DNA from 4 places in the Vreelandella halophytica genome. Region 1 is predicted to be linked to each of the others. Evidence: predicted binding sites of a transcription regulator. Region 1 holds the regulator's gene; each other region holds the start of a gene.

Region 1 (5,002 bases):
GGGCCGAGCGGCGCGACGGCGACAGCCTGATGAAGCTTGCCATCCTGCTCGACGCCCAGCCCATGGCCGGCAACGCGCAGCTTGCCCGGCGCGTGCAGCAGGCACTGTTTGATCGCTGCGCCGGCGACGAGCTGCTGTTGAGCTACCTGGCCCGCGCCGCGCTGAGCTTCTCCACCCCCCTGACCCTGTTTGGTTCGCTTAAAAAGCGCGAGCACGGCATCGATATCAAAAAGGGCGGCATCTTTCCCATCGTTCACGGCGTGCGCACCATGGCGCTGGAGCGGCGTATCGAAGCCGTGGGCACGCTCGAGCGCCTCGAAGCGCTGGTAGATGACGGCCGGTTGGAGAAGCGCTTTGCCGAGGACCTGGGCGAGGCGCTGGCGCTTTTCACGGAGCTTCGCCTGCGCCAGCAACTGGCCGAGGCGAAGGCGTCGACGAGCATCTCGACCAACCACGTGGTGGTGCAGCATCTTTCCTCGCTTGAGCGCGACCTGCTGCGCGAGGCGCTGCATATCGTCAAGGAGTTCAAGTCGCGGCTGACTCATCGCTATCATCTGGAGTACGCGTAGCCGTATGCGCTTCACGGACCGATACGCATCGCTTTTGGGCGGCTCGCTGCGCACGCTCGTCAAGCGCGAAAGCGACCGGCGCCGCTTCGCCGGCTCCGCCTTCGAGTGGCTTTTTCACCCCTACCTGGGCGAGGAGCTCGTGGCGCTGGCGTTCAGGTTTTCCCAGGATAGCGAGATTCTGAGCATCGCCGCGGTGGTGTTTGACCAGCGCCAGGTGTACACCCGCAGTGCCTGGGTCGCTACCCTGGCGGACGAGGCCCGAATAAAGCGCCGCCGCCAGCGTCCTTCCATTGACCGACACTGCATCGCCCGACACTGCATCGCCCAGCACCGAATCTTTGCGCCGCTCCCCCCGACGGCGGAAAACATCGCCGCACTTGCCGAGTTTATCGGCAACCGCCCGGTGGTGGGGTGGGGGCTTGGCAAGGCGCTGGCACCGATCAACCGGCTTTTCAACGCGCGGCTCGGCTTCGAGTTGCCCAACGCCCAGGTCGATGTGGCTAGGCTTTATCAGCGCAAGGCCCGGCGCTCGCCGGTCGAACCCCAGGCGGCAAGCTTTAGTCAGGCGCTCAGCCACTCGCGGCTGGCGCTGCCCTGGCCGTCGCTTCTGGGCGAGGCCAGCGCCTGTGCGCTTTTGTACATGCGGCTCAAGCGCGACGCCGCGCTCGAGGTTTGAAGGCGCTCGAAGGCTTTGTTGGGTGGCAGCGGGAGTCTTGATAGAATAACGCCTTCACCACCCATCACCGGCAGTGCTTATACCATGCAACAACCCGATCATTTCGAGCCCGTCGTGGCCGAGGCCCCGGCTCCGGCAAGCTCAATCGAGCCAAGCGATGTGAAACAAAAGCGCGAATTCAATAAGTTGCAGAAAAGACTTCGCCGCGAGGTCGGAAACGCCATTCTCGATTATCAGATGATCGAAGAGGGCGACCGGGTGATGGTGTGCCTCTCCGGGGGCAAGGACAGCTATACCATGCTCGAGATCCTGCGCAATCTGCAGCGCAACGCCCCGGTCAATTTTTCGCTGGTGGCGGTGAATCTCGACCAGAAACAGCCCGGCTTCCCCGAGCACGTGCTGCCGCGCTACCTCGACGCGCTGGGCGTCGAGTACCATATTCTCGAGCGTGATACCTACTCGGTGGTGAAGGAGAAAACCCCGGAGGGCAAGACGACCTGCGCGCTTTGCTCGCGGCTACGCCGTGGCTCGCTCTACGGGTTTGCCGAAGAGATCGGCGCCAACAAGGTGGCGCTTGGCCACCACCGGGAAGACATTCTCGAAACCCTTTTCTTGAACATGTTCTTCGGCGGCACGCTCAAGGCCATGCCGCCCAAGCTTTTGTCCGATGATGGCAGAAATATCGTGATTCGCCCGCTGGCCTACTGCAAGGAGGCGGATATCGCCGAGTTCTCCCGGCTCATGGAATTTCCGATCATTCCCTGCAATCTGTGCGGCTCCCAGCCGAACATGCAGCGTCAGAACGTCAAGGCGATGCTTGCCGAGTGGGATAAAAAGTACCCGGGCCGGCTCGAAAGCATGTTCAAAGCGGTGACCAACGTTGCCCCTTCGCAGCTGGCCGACCGGGCGCTGTTCGACTTCCAGGGCCTGGAAGCCAAACAAGCAGAAATGAAGGCCGGGCGTATTCAGGCGCTCAATGTCGGCTAAAGGCGGGTCAGGCGGACACTTCTTCGTCGGCCAGGGTGGTCAAGCGGGCCATATCCAGAATGTTCACCTCGCGCCCGGAAACGGCGACTACCTGCTGCTGCTGGAGCCGGCTTAAAATCCGGCTGACCGTTTCCACTGCCAACCCCAGGTAGTTGCCGATATCCGCCCGCGCCATGGAGAGGCGGAAGCTATAGGGCGAGTAGCCGCGGCGGCGAAAACGATCAGAAAGCGTGGTGAGAAAGGCCGCCAGGCGCTGGTCGGCGGTCTTGCGCGATAAAAGGCGCATCATCCGCCGGTCGTCGCGAAGCTCCTTGCTCATGCTGCGGTAAAGCTGGCCTCTGAGCTCGGGCAGCTCCTCGGACAGCTTGTCCAAATGCTTGAACGGGATCTCACATACCGTGGTGGTTTCGAGCGCAATGGCGCTGCCCGGGTAGAATTCCTCGTCGATACCATCGAGGCCGACCAGCTCGCTTGGCAGGTAGAAGTTGGTGAGCTGGTCGTCGCCATTGCCTTCGCTGGTCACCTGCTTGAGGCTTCCCGAACGGACCGCGTAGACGCTGGAGAAGTTCTCGCCTTGATGAAACAGCGCCTCGCCCTTTTTGAGCGGCGCGCGGCGGCGGATGATGGCGTCGAACTGGCTTACGTCCTCGAGCTGCAGCGCTAGCGGTAAACAGAGCGAACTCAGGCTACAGGTTTGGCAGCGCGGCGCCTGTAGCATCGAGCGGCGTTGGCTGGCAGTGATGGACATCACCTTCTCCTCGTATGGCCGGGTACAAAGTATATATTATAATATCCTTGAATAACGCGCGGCGAACTGCTCTGTCAAGTAGGTATCGAAGGCCATGGCTAGGTGGCGGATCAGTAGCCGCCCGATCGGCGTAACGTTCAATACCAGGTCCTGGCGCGTAATCAGCCCGTCACGCTCGGCCTGGCGCAGGTTATCCAGCGCCTGGGCGAAGTAGGTGTCGGCATCGATCCCGAAACGCGTGCCAATGGCCGCCAGGTCCAGGCGCATATCGCACATCAGCCGCTCGATCACCTCGCGGCGAATGAGGTCGTCGGCGTTCAAGCGCACGCCTTTACAGGTGGCCAGTTTACCCTGATCCAGCGCCTTTGCGTAGTCATCCAGGGTGACCGGGTTCTGCGCGTAGACGTCGTCGACCCGGGAAATCGCCGACACCCCCAAACCGATCAAATCGCATTGCGCGTGGCTTGAATACCCCTGGAAGTTACGCTGGAGCGTGCCGTTTTGCTGGGCGAGCGTCAGGCTATCATCGGCGCGGGCGAAGTGGTCCATGCCGATATGCACATAGCCTGCCTGGCCCAGCATCTCGATACTCATGCGCAAAATGGCGAGCTTTTCATCGGCGCCGGGAAGGTCAGCTTCGAGAATACGCCGCTGGGGCGCAAAGCGCGTGGGCAGGTGGGCGTAGTTGAAAAGCGACAACCTGGCCGGGTTGAGCTCGATGATCTGAGCAAGCGTATCGGCGAAGCGCTGCTCGGTTTGGTGCGGCAGCCCATAGATCAGGTCCACGTTGAGCGAGCTAAAGCCCAGCCGGTGCGCCTCGTCCATCAGGGTTTCGGTGAGCCGGCGGGGCTGGACGCGGTTGATCGCTTTCTGGACCTCGATGTCCAGATCCTGCACGCCCAGGCTCAGCCGGTTGAACCCCAGCGACTGAAGATGGCGCAGGGTGAGAACGTCCGCCTCGCGCGGGTCGATTTCGATGGCGTAATCCCGCGCCGGGTCATTCGAGAGCCCGAAGCGGGCATCCATCCGGTCGATCAGGTCGCCCATCTGCGAGAGCGTCAAAAAGGTCGGTGTGCCACCGCCCCAGTGAAGCTGCTGCACCGGACGCGCGGTATCCACGTGGCGCGCGGCCAGCACCATTTCCCGGTCGAGGCGGGAAAGATAGGGCTCGGCCAGCTGGCGATTCTTGGTCGCGATCTTGTTGCAGGCGCAGTAAAAGCAAATCTTCTCGCAAAACGGGATATGCACGTAGAGCGACAGCGCCCTTTGGCTCTCGTTGCTTCGCGCTAAAGCGTCGGTAAGATCCTCCGGGCCGAACGCTTCGTGAAAAGCGAGCGCCGTGGGGTAGGAGGTGTAGCGCGGCCCGCTTTTATCGTAGCGGCGCACGAGCGCTTCATCCCAGGCGGGAGCGGGTGACGAGGGGGCAGCGTGGGCGCAGGTCGACATAAAAGCTCCCGGGTAGGTGAATGAGCGGCCGGACGGGTGGGTGGCGACGTACAGGTTAACGTCTGCCGCCAGGGCCTACGTTGAGCTGAGTCAATAAAGCCCGCCGCTTAGTGCCCCGCGTGGGGGAAAAGCGCCCATAGCTGGTAAAGCGCAAAGCCGATGATGAGAAGCGCCGCGACGACGCGGGTGGCCGGGTGGCGGATCAGCCCGGCAAGCGTGCGGGCGGCAAAACCGGTGGCCAAAAGCGCGGGCAGCGTGCCCAGGCCGAACGCGCCCATGAGCAGCGCACCCTGAGCGGGGCTGGCGCTGGCCATGCTCCAGGCAAGCATCGAATAGACCAGCCCGCAGGGCAGCCAGCCCCAAAGCGCCCCCAGCGCAAATGCCTGGGGCAAGTGAACCACCGGCATCAGACGCCGGCCCATCGGTTCGATATGACGCCAAAGCCTGCGTCCCAGCGCCTCGAGCGCTAACAGCCCCTTCCACCAGTTGGCGATATAAAGCGCCATCAAAATCAGCATCACCGCGGCAAACACCTGAAGCGTCAGCCGGGCGGCAGGGGCGAGGGATACCAGCGTG
Region 2 (5,002 bases), 350 kb from region 1:
CTGGCGCAAAGGTCGTTGCCGCCGCCGAAAAGAGTGCGGCTGGCATCGTGCATTACGCGCATGGCTTGGTTACTGCGCTCGAGCGCCTGCTCCTTGCGCGAGACGCTCTCTTCGAGAGCGGCGTAACTCGTTGCAAGCTCCGCGGCCATGGTGTTGAACGTTCGCCCCAGCCGCGCCAGCTCGTCGCTGCCCGAAAGCTTCGAGCGCTGGTTGAAGTTGCGCTTCGCCACTTCCCGGGTAAGCGCCATGAGCTGGTGCAACGGGGCGACCAGGTTGTGGCGCACATCGAAAAGAGCAATGGCGACGACCAGGCTAATGAGCAGCAAAAAGAGCACCTGCATGATGCCCAAAAGCCTCACCTTGGCTTCGGTACTGTTTTCGAGCTGCTCGACGAGTATCTCGATATCGCCGACCAGGGTGGTCACCATGGTCTCGAAGGCGGCGAGATCGATGCCGCCACCGGCGCCCGCCTCGTCCAGCGCGGGCTGCACGGTGTCTTGCCAGTAGCGCTGAATACGGCTTAATTGCTGGCGCCGTTCGTGATGGGCATCCTCGGGCACGCTGCGTTGCAGGGTAGCGCCGTGCAAGCGCTGGTCGAAGCGCGCCACGAGCGCGTCGAGTTGGCCGCCGGTGGTTGCGTCCGGGGCGTACTCCAAGCGCTGCAGCTCGACCAGAATGCGGTGGGCGTTCATGCGCAGCGACCCGGCCACGTTGATCGCCGAGGCGTCGCCGCGGGTGCTATTCGACATGTTCATGGTCAGCGTGATGCTGATGAACGCCATGGCGCTGATCGCGATCAGTGACGCCATGATACGGGCCACTAGCGAGCGTTGGAGCAGTTTCATAACGGTTCCAGCCGCCTGAGAAGGGAAAAGGAGTGTGGCACTATCGTGACCGGCATACGCGGTGCTATCCCTTTGGGGGTAGCGGTATTACCCCTAATGATTTTTGACCTGGATAAGACGAGCGCCGACAATTCTGGCATGTCTTCTGGCGCCTTCCTAGCCTAACGGGAAATCTTGCGATGCCCTCCAGTGTGCCCCCTAGCGCGAAAACCAGGCCGCCGCCGTTGCCTGTCAATGACTACCAAAGGCTGGTCGCGATGCTGTTGGTGCCGTTGGCAAGTGCGGTGGCGGTGGCGGGCTGGACGCTTTACGCCATGCTCGCCGCCCGTCCGGCTTATGTATGGCTGCCCCTGATGAGTGGCCTGCTGCTGGCCCTGGCTTGCGGATACTGGGCGCGGCGCTATAGCACCTGCTACCTGATGCTTGGGCTGTTGGCGGGGCTTGCTCTGGCGCTGCTGCTCTTTGGCGTTGCCCACAAGCCCTGGCAGTTCTGGCTACTGGGCGTCGGGTTTGGGCTCGGGGGTGGCATCATTGCAAGCGGTACCGCCCATGCCAGGCGGTGGCTGCCCGGCTGCTGGCTATGCCTGGCGGCAAGCCTTTGCGTGGCCACCCTGGCGGGGGTGGGGTTTTCGCTGCGCCTGGTGCCGCTGGTGGTAAAGGCCTATGGCTTTCAGGCGGCTCCGCTGAGTCTGCTCGTTCCTTTGGTGATGATCATGCTGCTGCTGTGGCTATTCGTCGAGGCGCCGCAGAGCCCGATGAAAGAAAGTGATGGGTAGACCAAGGGAGAGGGTTACGTGATAGAACACTACTTTTTAATCAAGCATCTTCACATGGGCGCGGCGGCGCTGAGTATCGGTTTATTTTTGGTACGCGCCTGGTGGTCGGTACGCGAAAGCCCGCGCCTGCAGGCGCGCTGGGTGAAGATCCTTCCGCACCTCATCGACACGGCGCTACTGGGGCTGGGGGTCACGCTCATGGTGACGCTGCGGTTTTGGCCCTGGCAGCAGCCGTGGCTGGCCGCCAAGCTATTGGCACTTTTGGTCTACATCGGCGTTGGCACCCTGGCGATCAAGCGGGGCGCCACGCCACGCCGGCGCGGCGTGGCCGCGCTGCTGGCGGTGGCGGTGTTCGCCTACATGGTCGGCGCCGCCATCCGGCACAGCCCGCTTTCCTGGCTTGCGTAATGGCGGCCTGGGCCAGTGCCCGGCGCAAAAGCGTCGGCCTTTTTACGTCAGCATATTGAGGTACTGGCGTACCACGCCAGCGTTGTTGTAGCGCTCCTCCTTCGAGGCGAACACCAGCGTCACCTTTTCCTTTTGAGCCCGCCTGGCAAGCTCTCGCAGGCGCTCGCGATGGCCGGTCAACTCCTTCATGTAGCGCTTGCGAAAATCGCCCCACCCGAGGGAGCCGTCGTGAAACGCCTTGCGCAGCGCGCTACTCGGGGCGATCTCCTTGGGCCACTCGTCGATATTGGCCTCTTGCTTTGAGACCCCGCGGGGCCACATGCCGTCTACCAGCACGCGGTAGCCGTCCTCCTTGTGCGGTGTGTCGAAGGCGCGTTTCAGTTCGATTGCCATATTCCCTCCTCGATTCAGTAAGCCCAGACGATCGCCATCAATAGCCCCCAGGCCAGCACGCCGGCGGCCATGATGGTGTGAGTGACCGACATCAACGCGACGTCGCGGGTGTGGCGCTCGCAAAGCGCCTGCAGACCGTGGTAGACCAGACTACAGGCGAGGGCGAGCGCCGCCAGTGCCAGTACCGCATTGACGACCAGACTGGGAACTAAAAGCCCTAGCGACGCGATCCAGAGCGGCAGCGGCGCCAGGGCGGCGAGCAGGTAGGCACTGTGATAGTCGATCGATAGCTCGTCGTGGCCGTTGACCACCGCCTGAATCAGCCAGCCCATCACGAAGAAGGTTAAAAGTTCGGCGAGAAACAGGATGGTCGTAATGAAGCGCCACTGGCGTTCGGCAAACCCGGCGGCGAAGGCATCGCCGTAGTGAGTTCCCGCATAGAAAAGCAGAATGGGCGGCAATAGCGACATGGGCAGCACCACGCCCCAAGCCAGTGTGGCGATGGAGGGGCGGTGTCGTTTGAGCGCTGGCCAGCCCGTCTGGTGAGTGAAGGGGAGTTGCAGGATATTGAGTGGCGTCATGATCGCCTCGCTTGTCGTTTGGAACGCACGCACCGGAAATGAGCGAATGCTTTATATCACGGTATGATATTATTTAGATTTAAGACGATCACGGGTATTTGTCAAGAGGAGAACGCAATGGCCGACGCGCCGCTATCCAAGCAGGACTTCCACAAGCTCTCCGACTTCCGCTATCAACTGCGCTGCTTTCTCAGGCAGAGCGAGGACATCTGCCGAGAACACGGACTGACGCCGCTGCAGTATCAGCTCCTGCTACACCTGATGGGGTTCGAGGGGCGCGAGTGGGCGAGCATCGGTGAGCTTGCCGAGCGGCTGCAGTCCAAGCACCACGCCGTGGTGATGCTGGTGGATCGCTGCGAGCAGCTCGAGCTCGTCGAGCGCCGCCCCGGGCGAAGCGACGGTCGCCGTATGGAGGTCCACCTTCTGCCCAAGGGTGCGCAGCACGTCGAAGCGATTGCCCGGCGCCACCAGCCGGAGCTTCGCCACTTGAACGAGAAGCTGGACCTGCCGGGGATCGCCGATCTGCTCTAGGAATGCGGGCTGGCATTTGAAGCTTCTGTCTCCCTCTTCTACTGTATTGAGTACACTCAAGAGACAGGGAGCTGTCATGCCGATCGTTAAAAATCTCGAAGACGTCACACCGACCATGATTCAGGATGCCGAGGCCGCCACGGACACCGGGCCGGATGCCAATCCGGGTGGGCATGAGCACACCAACAACCCGGTGGCGGACCTGGGGATGTCGCTTAAGCCCTTCATCGATCAGGGCATGTCGAGAACGGAAGTGGCCGATCGTATCGGCGCCTCGACGGATCTGGTGGATCGCTGTATCAGCCACCCCATCGTCGCCCAGCTGGATGAAGGCACCGACGGGCGCTAGCCGTCTGAGAAAAGGCCCTTAAGTCAGGCGTTTCAAGCCAGGGCCTTCGAGCAAAAAAACGGCCCCCGGGTGTGCAATACACCCGGGGGCCGTTTTGGATCAGGCGGCTTCGAGCGGGCGCGCGGGGCCGAAGTGTTCGAAATGACGGCGGCTCTCCTCGATACCCAGCTCCGCCAGGGTAGTGTTCATGGCCGCCATGAAGCCTTGCGGGCCCACGAAGTAGCAGCGCGTGTCCAGGTTGGGCAAGTAGCGCGCCAACAGGTCGCGGTTTATGCGGCCCTGATGGTCCGCCTGGTCGCCCCGCTCGTGGACGTTGACCACTTTGAGCTGCTCGGGGTAGTCCTGGGCCAACGCCGCGATGTCATCGCGAAAGGCCTGATGCTCGCCGTCGATGGCCGCGTGCATGTATACCACCTGGCGCCCCTGGGAGAGCGCGTGGCGCGCGATGGGCAGCATTGGCGTTTGGCCTACGCCGCCGCTTGCCAATAGGACCGGCTCGTCGCCCTGGGCCAGAGTAAGATCGCCGGCGGGGGGAAGAAGCTCCAGCGTATCGCCGGGTTTCAGCACGTCGTGGAAATGGCGGCTGACGCGGCCGTGCTCTTCGCGCTTGATGGAGATACGGTAGCTCTTGCCGTTGGGCGTATCGGAAAGGCTGTAGTGGCGATACACCGGCTCGCCGTCGATCATCAAGCGCACGCCGACGTATTGGCCGGGTTCGAAGTCCGCCACCGGGCCGCCATCCTCGGGTTCGAACACGAACGAGCGGATGACCGAGCTTTCCTGCTGGGTGCGCGCGATCTTGAAGCGACGCGTACCCCGCCAGCCGCCGGGGCGGCTTTCGAACTCGCGGTAGCGCTGGTCTTCCAGGTCGATCAAAAGCGCGGCCAGCTCGTTGTAGAGCGCGGTCCAGGCGTCGGCGATTTCGGGGGTCACGGCGTCGCCCAGCACCTCGCCGATGGTCTCCATCAAGCATTCGCCAACGATCGGATAGTGCTCGGGCAGGATACCCAACGAAACGTGCTTGCTGACCACGATGTCCAGCGCCGCCCGCGCCTTGGCGGGGTTGCTACGGAGCTGAACGTAGGCCAGTACCGAGGCGGCCAGCGCCCGCGGCTGGCT
Region 3 (5,002 bases), 310 kb from region 1:
GGCTCGCGGCAAGCGCCAGAAGGTTCAGCGCCAGCACCAGCGGCGAGCCCATGAAGCCCACCCAGCCCTGCCAGCTCTCCGCCCCCTGAACGAGCGCCACCATTCCCGCCATCAAACAAAGCAGGAAAAACACCAGCGGCAAAACCGTGGCTTCGCGCAGCATATAAAGCTTGAAAAACCGATGCTTTAGCCACCAGTTGCGTTTCAGTGGCGGCAAGCGTTGCGATGATGTTTTATTCATGCGCCTTCCCCTCGCCGTTCATCTCATCGCCTTTGAACAAGGCGATCAAGGTATGCTTGGCCGCTTCGACCTTGCCCTGGTTCACCGCCGCGGCGGGGTCGACGTGCTTCGGGCACACCTTCGAGCAAAAGCCGACAAAGGTGCAGCTCCACACGCCCTCGTGGCGGTTGAGCTCCGCCATCCGCTGCTTTTTGCCGTGGTCGCGGCTGTCCTGGTTGTAACGGTGGGCCAGCGCGATCGCCGCCGGGCCCCGAAACTCCGGGTTGAGCCCGAACTGCGGGCACGCCGAGTAGCAGAGCCCACAGTTGATGCAGTTGGCGAACTGTTTGTAGCGGGCAAGCTGCGCCGGCGACTGCTTATAGGTTTCCGGCGCTTTAGGGTCGTAAGGTTTTACTGGATTGTCGTCAATCAGGTAGGGCTTCACCGCCGCCAGGTGCTCGAGAAAGATCTCCATGTCCACGACCAGGTCGCGCTGTACCGGAAAGTGGGCGAGCGGCTCGATACGAATCTCGCCGTCATAATCGCGCAAAAAGGTTTTGCAGCCGAGCTTGGGAATGCCGTTCACCATGACCCCACAGGAGCCGCAGATCGCCATGCGACACGACCAGCGGTAGCTCAGCGTGCTATCCAATTGCTCTTTTATATGGTTGAGGGCGTCCAGTAGCGACGTGCTGTCATCAACCGGCAGCTCGAAGGCCTGCCAGTAAGACTCCGCCGCGTTATCGGGTACGTAGCGCTTAACGCTGATGGTCTTGTTCATACCTTGCCCCCTTTACCGGCATCCCCATAAGCCCTTTCTGCCGGGGCGGAAAAGCGTACATCGACCTCCTGCCAGTGCAGCCTGGCAGGCGCCTCGCCTTGATAGAACACCTGGCTGTGCTTGAGGTAGTTAACGTCGTCCCGCGTTTGCATCCCTTCGTCCAGACGCTGGTGGGCACCGCGGGATTCACGCCGCTCCAGGGCACCAAGGCACGAGGCTTCGGCGATATCCAGGCCACACCCAAGCTCGAGGCACTCCAGAAGCTCGGTATTGAATATCTTGCTGGTATCGTTGACGCGAATCTCGCGGTAGCGCGCGCGCAGCTTTCGAATTTGTGCCAACGCCTGGGCCATGCTCTCCTCGGTGCGGTAGATACCACAGCCGCTTTCCATGGCCTGCACCATGGCGTGCTTGAGATCCACCCAGTTCTCGCCGCCGCCGCCGCCATCGCAAAGGCGCGCAAGCGTGGCCTGTTGGCGCTCGGCCTGGGCGTGTAGAAGAGCGCTATCGGCCCATTCGGTGTGTGCCGCACGCCGGCTTGCCTGTTCACCGGCCAGGCGGCCAAACACCAGCAGTTCGGTGAGCGAGTTGGAGCCCAGCCGATTGGCGCCGTGCAAGCCGACCGAGGCACACTCCCCGGCGGCGTAGAGCCCAGTGATCGAGGTTTCGCACTGCGGGTTGGTCTCGATCCCGCCCATGGTGTAGTGAACGGCGGGGCGAATGGGGATGGGTTCCTTCACCGGGTCGACGTTGATATAGGATTTGGCCAGCTCGCAGATGAACGGCAGGCGCTCGAGGATGGTTTTCTCACCCAGGTGGCGAAGGTCGAGATACACCACGTCGCTGTCGCTGAACTTGCCGGTGCGCCCGGCCTGTTGCTCCTGCCAAAACGCCTGGGAGAGCTTGTCCCGCGGGCCCAGCTCCATGTACTTGTTTTCCGGTTGGCCCAGCGGCGTTTCCGGGCCCAGGCCGTAATCCTGCAAGTAACGGTAGCCGTCCTTATTGAGCAGAATCCCGCCTTCGCCGCGGCACGCTTCGGTAATCAGAATGCCGGAACCGGGCAACCCGGTAGGGTGATATTGCACGAACTCCATATCGCGCAGCGCCACGCCGTGGCGGTAGGCCATCGCCATGCCGTCGCCGGTCACGATGCCCGCATTGGTATTGAAGCGAAACAGGCGCCCGGCGCCGCCGGTGGCCAGCACCACCGCCTTGGCGCGCAGCAGGGTCAGCTCGCCGGTCGCGATCTGCAGCGCAATGACGCCGATGACCGCGCCTTCGTGAACGGCCAGGTCGAGCACGAAATACTCATCGAAGCGCTCGATTTCCGGGTATTTGAGCGAGGTCTGAAAGAGCGTATGCAGCATGTGAAAGCCGGTTTTATCCGCGGCAAACCAGGTGCGGGCGGTTTTCATGCCGCCAAAACGGCGCACCTGCACCTGGCCGTCGTCTTTACGGCTCCAGGGGCAGCCCCAGCGCTCCATCTGCACCAGCTCCTGGTAGGCATGGTGAACGAAGTAGTCCACCACGCCCTGCTCGACCAGCCAGTCGCCGCCGGAGACGGTGTCATCGAAGTGTGCCTGGTGGGTGTCGTCGCTGCTGGTAACCGCCGCCGCGCCACCTTCGGCGGCTACGGTATGCGAGCGCATGGGATACACCTTGGAGAGCATTGCAATACGCTGCGAGGTGCCCTGCTCTTTGGCGGCCTCGGCCGCGCCTATCGCGGCGCGCAACCCCGCACCGCCTCCCCCTACGATGACAATATCGAAATCCTGCTGGCGCATGGCACCCCCTTCCGCTGGTCAGGTTAAAAGCCTACCGATACAGCGCTCTACGGCATTCTCTGCTGATTTGAAATTACCATACCCGGGCACGGCAAAGTATTGATTGCGCCTTAATCTAAAGAACTATTGACACATATCAATCAACGGCTTCTAGCACACGTATTACAGTCATATCTCCACCCATCGTGACGTTGCGCCGGCGTCTTTCAGGCCGCGCACAAGGAGGCCACTCACCCCCACTTTTTCCTCCCGTGAATGATTTACGGGTAATTTTCTGACCTGACCCGCTATAAGAGAGGGCAACATGACCAGCCGTGCTCAACCCGTGCCGTTATGGAAGTTGTTAGCACCCGTTTTCGTCGCCATCGTCGTTGCCTTGATACCCGCGCCATCGGGACTGGCACCGCATGCGTGGTACTTTTTTGCCATTTTTCTGGGCTGTGTGGTCGGGCTGATACTCGAGCCCCTGCCCGGTGCAGTCGTTGGCCTACTCGGGGTGACGCTGGCCGCGCTGCTTTCGCAATGGGTACTGTTTTCACCGGAGCAGCTGGCAGCGGATGGCTTCAATGCGGCCAACCAGGCCTTCGCCTGGGCGGTCTCGGGCTTCACCAACTCGACCGTTTGGCTGATTTTTGGCGCCTTCATGTTTGCCCTTGGCTATGAGAAAACCGGTCTGGGGCGACGCATCTCGCTTTGGCTGGTGAAATCCATGGGCAAGCGCACCCTAACGCTGGGTTACGCGGTCATGATTGCGGATGCGATTCTGGCGCCGTTTACCCCCTCCAACACCGCGCGTAGCGGCGGCACCATCTACCCGGTGATTCGCAACCTGCCGCCGCTTTATGATTCCCACCCCAACGACCCCAGCATGAAGCGCATGGGCAGCTTTTTGATGTGGACGGCCATCGTGTCCACCTGTGTCACAAGCTCGCTGTTTCTGACCGCACTGGCCCCCAACCTGCTGGCCATCGCACTGACCGAAAGCGCCACCGGCCTGCATATCCACTGGGGGCAGTGGTTCATGGCGGTCGCGCCGGTGGGCATTTTCCTGCTACTCCTGGTGCCCTTGTTGTGCTACTGGCTGTGCGCCCCAGAGGTAAAAGCGGGTAATGAAATTTCCGACTGGGCCGGCCAGGAACTGGCCAAGCTGGGCCGCTTGACCCGCCATGAAATCCTTTTGGTCGTCATGGTGGCCACCGCCTTGCTGCTGTGGATCTTTGGTGGCGATATCATTTCGGCGTCCCTGGTGGGCCTGGTGGTCATTTGCGCCATGCTGCTGACCGGCATCATCGACTGGAACGATATTCTCGATAACCGCGCGGCCTGGAATACCTTTGTCTGGTTTGCCACCCTGGTGGCCTTGGCCGGCGGGCTGAGCCAGGTCGGGTTCGTCAACTGGTTCGGTGGCGTGGTCGGCGGGCAGATCAGCGGCTTCAACCCCGTGATGGCCATGGTCGCGCTCACCGTGATTTTCTATCTGCTCCACTACCTGTTTGCCAGCGTCACCGCCCACGTGACGGCTTTACTGCCGGTCATGCTGGCGGCGGCCTCGGGCATCGCGGGGCTGGATATGGAGCTGTTCGTTCTGCTGCTGCTCCCCACACTTGGCTTCATGGGCATTCTGACGCCCTACGGCACCGGCCCCAGCCCGGTCTACTACGGCAGCGGCTACCTGCCAAGCGGCCTTTGGTGGCGGCTGGGAGCGGTCTTTGGTCTGCTGTTTCTGGTGGTCTGGCTGGCGGTCGGGCTTCCGTGGCTGCTGCTGATCCACTGAGTAAAGGGCCCTTAAAGGAGCGCGCGATACCAGCTTTCCAGCTGCCGCGCGACCTGGCCGGGCTGCTCGGAATGCAGATTGTGCCCCCCTTCGAGGGGGGCATGCGCTATATGGGGCGCCGCCGCTACCAGGCGGGTCGCCAGGCCGCTGAATTTGGCGTCGTGAAGGCCGGACAGATAGCCGACCGGCAACGAGGTATTCGCCAGCCACTGCCACTGAGAGGGCTGATGCCCCAGCGACGTGGCCCGCAACATGCAAGCAACGGACTTACCAATATTGTGCCCCCGGCGCTTGCACTGCTGGCTGCGCGCTGCGGTGGAGAGATCGGCAAATACGGGCTGCTGGTACCAGTTGGCGAGCACGTTTTGAAGCGGCTCCTGCTCGAAGCGTATTGCCCAGCGTTCATCATGCGCAAGACGCCCCGGCCGCTCGCTTTCGGGTAG
Region 4 (5,002 bases), 650 kb from region 1:
GGTGATCGATGAGGACGCCCGTAGCGGCTTGATGGAACACATCCAGAAGCTCAAAGACGAAAATCGCCTGGTCGCCGAGACGCCCATGGCCGCCGAGCACACGCAACACGGCACCTTCGTGGCGCCGGTCGCCTTCGTCATCGACAGCATCGATGCGCTCACCCGCGAGCAGTTCGGCCCGGTGCTGCACATCGTGCGCTACAAGGCCCGGGACATCGACAAGGTGATCGAGACGATCAACGCGCGGGGCTACGGGCTCACTTTTGGCGTGCATAGCCGTAACGAATCCTTCGCCACGGAGATCGCGAAGAAAATTCGGGTGGGCAATGTGTACATCAATCGTAATATCATTGGCGCCGTGGTCGGCGTACAGCCCTTTGGCGGGCAGGGTTTTTCCGGCACCGGGCCCAAGGCAGGTGGCCCACACTACCTGCAGCGCTTCGTGACGGAAAAAACCGTGACCAACAACACGGCGGCACTGGGCGGCAACGCCTCGCTGCTCGCCCTGGGCGACGAATAAGCACCCGGCTTCTTCGAACGACGGGCTCGAAACCCTGGCGCTCATCCCCCCTCTTTTTTTTGGGGGGGGTGACGTCAACTTACATCAACGTGTTGCTAACAATAACGAGCAGTGTCGGAGCCTTCCGATTGGATCAACAGGGGAAATTCTATGGATACTGGCGTTTGGATCAGTCTTTTCGCGTACTTTGCGCTGATGGTCGGCATAGGGGTCTATGCCATGCGCACCTCGACCTCCACCTCGGAGGATTACGTACTGGGCGGGCGAACCTTGAGTCCCAAGGTGGCCGCCCTTTCCGCCGGCGCCTCGGACATGAGCGGCTGGCTACTGTTGGGCCTGCCCGGGGCCATGTTCGTGTCCGGGTTGGCGTCGGCCTGGATCGGTATCGGCCTGCTAGTCGGGGCCTTTTTCAACTGGCTGCTGGTCGCCCCGCGCCTGCGTGAACAGACGGTGCATTACGGCAACGCCATTACCATTCCGGCCTTTCTGGCCAACCGCTTTCCCACCCGGGCATTGTCGCTAAGAACCGTGTCGGCCATCGTCATCGTGATCTTCTTTGCGGTGTACACGGCGTCCGGTTTGGTCGCGGGCGGGCGGCTTTTCGAAAGCGCTTTCGCTGGAGTCATCGAGTTTGGCGGGTTCAGCGACTACGGCACCGGCATCATTATTACCCTCGGCGTGGTGCTGGTCTATACCGTGGTCGGCGGCTTTTTGGCGGTCAGCCTGACCGACTTCGTTCAGGGCTGCATCATGATGCTGGCACTGATCATCATGCCGGCGGTGGTACTTTTCGGCGAAGGCGGCGGCGGCTTCACCCAGGCCTCGCAAACCCTGAACGAGGTGGACCCCACTTTGCTCTCCTGGACCGACGGTCTGACCTTCATTGGTTGGCTTTCGGCGGTGACCTGGGGGCTTGGCTACTTCGGTCAGCCGCACATCATCGTACGCTTCATGGCGATTCGCAGCCTCAAGGACGTGCCCATCGCGCGCAATATCGGCATGAGCTGGATGCTGGTCTCCATGATCGGGGCCGTTTCACTGGGTATTTTCGGCCGCGCCTTCGCGATCCGTAATGGCCTGGAGGTCGAAAACCCCGAGACGATCTTCATCATCCTCTCGGAGCTTTTGTTCCACCCGCTGATTACCGGCTTTTTGTATGCCGCGCTATTGGCGGCGGTGATGAGTACCATCTCCAGCCAGCTGCTGGTCGCCTCGTCGTCGCTGACCGAGGACTTCTACCGGCTGTTTTTGAACCGCAACGCCTCGGAGAAGCAGACCGTCACCGTGGGCCGTATAAGCGTGGCCCTGGTGGGGATCGTAGCCGCCATCATCGCCTCCAATCCGGAATCCCAGGTGTTGGGGCTCGTCAGTAACGCCTGGGCCGGTTTCGGCGCGGCGTTCGGCCCGTTGATTTTGCTTTCGCTGATGTGGTCGCGCACCAACGGCGCCGGTGCCATTGCCGGCATGGTGGTCGGTGCGCTCACCGTCATGCTCTGGATCAGCCTGGGCTTTAACGGCGAATTTTTGGGTGGTCCCGGCATTTACGAGATCATTCCCGGCTTCATTGCCTCGTTCATCGCCATCATGGTGGTGAGCAGCATGACCGCGGATGCCGGTGAATACCGTCATATCGACCGGTAAACGTTGCCTGATCGTTCCAAGGCCACCTTCGGGTGGCCTTTTTTATGCGCGTTTTCAATACTCTTGCGCTGAGTCAAAAACCCGCCCGCGCCAACGCGATACGCTCTGCTAACGGTTTCAAGGTTACTTTCTCAAAGCCGAGCGTCACGTTATCCACAAGGAGCAGCGCCATGGGTCGTCTCACTTTTACTACTCTCGTCACCGCTGGCCTCGCGGCGGCCACTTTCGCCGCCAGCGGTCAGGCTTTCGCTTATGGCCAGGGTGACTTCTTCACCCGCGCCGGTATCGCCAAAGTATCGCCCAAAAGCGGCAACGGTACGCTGGACACCGCCCTTGGCGATCTCAAGGTCGATGTCGAAGACAAGTCAGATTTCGCTTTCACCCTGGGGTATCGCTTTCACGACAAGTTTGGCGTGGAGCTACTCGCCGCGCTGCCCTTCAAGCATGATATCCGCTTGAACGGCGACAACATCGCCTCTACCAAGCACCTGCCCCCGACGCTGACGCTTCAGTACTACCCGCTGGGCGGCACGGAGTCACCGGTTCAGCCCTACGTAGGCGCCGGGGTCAACTACACCCGTTTCTCCAGTGAGCAGGTCGATATCGACGGCGTTAGCCTGGACCTGGACAACACCTGGGGCGCGGCGGGTCAGGCAGGCATCGACCTGCTGGTCGACGACCACTGGTCGCTGAACGCCGCGGTCTGGTATCTGGATATCGACAGCGACGCAACCGTTGCAGGAAGCGCCGCGGGCAGCGTCGAGATCGACCCGGTGGTGGTCATGGCCGGTATTGGCTACCGTTTCTAAACCGCCGCTTGGTGCATATAACATGTATGCATAAAAAGGCCCGGTGCTCTTGCGAGCCCGGGCCTTTTACATGCCGCATCTTCAAGATCAGCCTTCGGTGACCAGTTTATCCACACGTTCGACGGCTCGAACCACCAGCAACTGGTCGCTGGCGCGGGTTTTTTCCTGCTGCAAATAAGCGGCGACCGCCGGGGCAACCTCGCACTTGGCAGGCATCGCCGCCTTGGCCTCGATCATCGTATCGAGCTTGGGAATAAACACGAAGCGCAGCCACTGGGCCAGCGACATGGTATCGACGCAAAAAGGCTGTTGGCTTTCAAAGGCCTTCGCATCGGGGGTGGGCATACGCCAAAGCTCGGCCGCTTTCATCGCGGCTTCGAGCTCACGCAGCGCCTGGTGTAGCGACTGATGAACGCTCATAAGCTCCTGGGGAGTCGGTGCATGGATAGCGCATTATCCCTTTTATGGGGACAACTTGCCATGACCCGAGCGCCCTGCGCCGCACCAATCGAGTTACTCACAGATTCACAGAAAACCTGCAAGAGACTGTGGATAAACTATGGAAAGGTGACGCAGAGCCACCCCCCATGGGCCTCTGGCAATGTTGCTTAATTTTTAACCGGTAAACTCGGGCTGACACTGCGCGCCGGTCGAGGTAGAGTGCAGGCCTGCGCAAGGGAAGGAATAAATGCAAGCACTCTATACACTCGACGAGTTCTTTGAGCGAAGCGGTGCCGACGTATCGTTTTACCATATGGGCCGGCGCGTAGCGCCCTGCGCCAGGCAAACATTGGCGAGCTTCGAACGCGGCGAAACGCCCTGGCCGGAGCCCTGGCAAGGCCAGGCGCGCATTGGCGTCGTGTTTCGCATCGGCGATATGGTCGAACCCGCGATCTGGTTTTTGGCACTACCGCTCGACGAGCAAGGCTTGCTCTCTCCCGCCTCTCGCGATGGCTTTTTGAACCGGCTCGTGGAAACGCTGGGGCGCAACGTAAGCACCCTCGGCCAAGAGGACCCGAGCGGCGAGCATTTCATGAAGGATAACCCGCTCGCGTTCACCCCGAGCCTGCCCTTTCAGGCGGTGCTCAACGCCCAAGCACGCTGTGCACTGGGATTTGCCGCGAGCCAACACCTGGAGCCCGTAGAAGCCTACTTGAGCGGTCAGCAAACAATTGATTGGCAAGCGTTAGGTCTACAGGGCATTGCCGACTACACTGTGCGAAGCGACAGCGAATCCCGCCACCTTCTGGCACGGGCCATCAGCGAGCAGCGCCTGGAAGACGAAGTCATTCGTGCGCTGTGCCTTTGCCTTGAGCACTGCGCGCCCGACGACGCACTGGTCAAGGCGCTGGCCGCTAAAGGCGAGCAGGCGGCCAACGCAGGCGACATCGAAACCCTGTGCGCCTGCGTGCGAGCAGTGGGCGGTAGCGAAAGCCAAGGCGTGGGCGAATGGTACAAGGCGCTGCTCGAAGATAGCGCCGCCTGCGGGCCGGATCTACTGGCCGCCATCGCCGGGCGCGGTTGGGCATGGCTTGAAGACGCCGAGCGCTTGCCGCTCTTTCTAGAGCGCCTGGCTGAACACCCCAATACTAATTTTACCGCTGCGGTGCGCGATATCGCGCTGATCCCCAGGCTAAGACTTTTGGTCGTGATGACGCTGCGCGACGCCCCGGCAGACAGCGCCATTCAATCGCGGCTGGCGAATATCACCTCTCGCCACTAACGTTAAGAACAGACAGAGATTTTCGTATAGATACCGAGGCGTTGGGTCGCTCAACGCCCGGCTTGGATCGCGGCCCTCGGGCACGTGTTAAGGAGCAGCCGTGAAGGAACTACCCTATCAGGCCAAAGCCGTCATCGGGCGTCGGGAAATGGTGACGCTTCCTGAGCTTGGGCTTCATCTTTGCTGTAAAGCCGATACCGGCGCGCGCACCTCGGCGCTTCATGCCGAAGAGATCGCCACCGAAGAGGACGCCGAAGGCCAACTCTGGATCAGCTTCATTACCCATAGTAGCGGCCCCAACACCCCGGG

The links. The regulator FNR, encoded in region 1, switches genes on or off when oxygen is low (the NO sensors DNR and NnrR bind a similar motif). The targets are predictions, from matches to a motif close to TTGATNTANATCAA.
Region 2: the regulator FNR is predicted to act here: its motif matches at 949-962, upstream of ACWHXT_RS01630 (type IV pili methyl-accepting chemotaxis transducer N-terminal domain-containing protein).
Region 3: the regulator FNR is predicted to act here: its motif matches at 2,912-2,925, upstream of frdA (fumarate reductase (quinol) flavoprotein subunit).
Region 4: the regulator FNR is predicted to act here: its motif matches at 2,225-2,238, upstream of ACWHXT_RS06270 (OmpW/AlkL family protein).

What each region holds. Positions count from the first base shown of each region.
Region 1 covers NZ_OZ309107.1:680,446-685,447, forward strand. Annotated here, with positions in the region: gene ACWHXT_RS03210 (putative nucleotidyltransferase substrate binding domain-containing protein) at 1-569, shown strand, start outside; gene ACWHXT_RS03215 (DNA polymerase III subunit epsilon) at 574-1,245, shown strand; gene ttcA (tRNA 2-thiocytidine(32) synthetase TtcA) at 1,330-2,232, shown strand; gene fnr (fumarate/nitrate reduction transcriptional regulator Fnr) at 2,240-2,980, opposite strand; gene hemN (oxygen-independent coproporphyrinogen III oxidase) at 3,017-4,426, opposite strand; gene ACWHXT_RS03235 (sulfite exporter TauE/SafE family protein) at 4,534-5,002, opposite strand, start outside.
Region 2 covers NZ_OZ309107.1:334,363-339,364, forward strand. Annotated here, with positions in the region: gene ACWHXT_RS01630 (type IV pili methyl-accepting chemotaxis transducer N-terminal domain-containing protein) at 1-845, opposite strand, end outside; gene ACWHXT_RS01635 (hypothetical protein) at 1,103-1,621, shown strand; gene ACWHXT_RS01640 (SirB2 family protein) at 1,643-2,029, shown strand; gene ACWHXT_RS01645 (DUF488 domain-containing protein) at 2,072-2,422, opposite strand; gene ACWHXT_RS01650 (YIP1 family protein) at 2,437-3,003, opposite strand; gene ACWHXT_RS01655 (MarR family winged helix-turn-helix transcriptional regulator) at 3,121-3,534, shown strand; gene ACWHXT_RS01660 (hypothetical protein) at 3,611-3,883, shown strand; gene hmpA (NO-inducible flavohemoprotein) at 3,983-5,002, opposite strand, start outside.
Region 3 covers NZ_OZ309107.1:368,881-373,882, reverse strand. Annotated here, with positions in the region: gene ACWHXT_RS01835 (fumarate reductase subunit C) at 1-241, opposite strand, end outside; gene ACWHXT_RS01830 (succinate dehydrogenase/fumarate reductase iron-sulfur subunit) at 234-1,001, opposite strand; gene frdA (fumarate reductase (quinol) flavoprotein subunit) at 998-2,785, opposite strand; gene ACWHXT_RS01820 (anion permease) at 3,090-4,559, shown strand; gene menH (2-succinyl-6-hydroxy-2,4-cyclohexadiene-1-carboxylate synthase) at 4,571-5,002, opposite strand, start outside.
Region 4 covers NZ_OZ309107.1:1,327,004-1,332,005, reverse strand. Annotated here, with positions in the region: gene putA (bifunctional proline dehydrogenase/L-glutamate gamma-semialdehyde dehydrogenase PutA) at 1-520, shown strand, start outside; gene putP (sodium/proline symporter PutP) at 671-2,161, shown strand; gene ACWHXT_RS06270 (OmpW/AlkL family protein) at 2,332-2,970, shown strand; gene ACWHXT_RS06265 (YqcC family protein) at 3,058-3,390, opposite strand; gene ACWHXT_RS06260 (DUF3549 family protein) at 3,659-4,693, shown strand; gene ACWHXT_RS06255 (ATP-dependent zinc protease family protein) at 4,794-5,002, shown strand, end outside.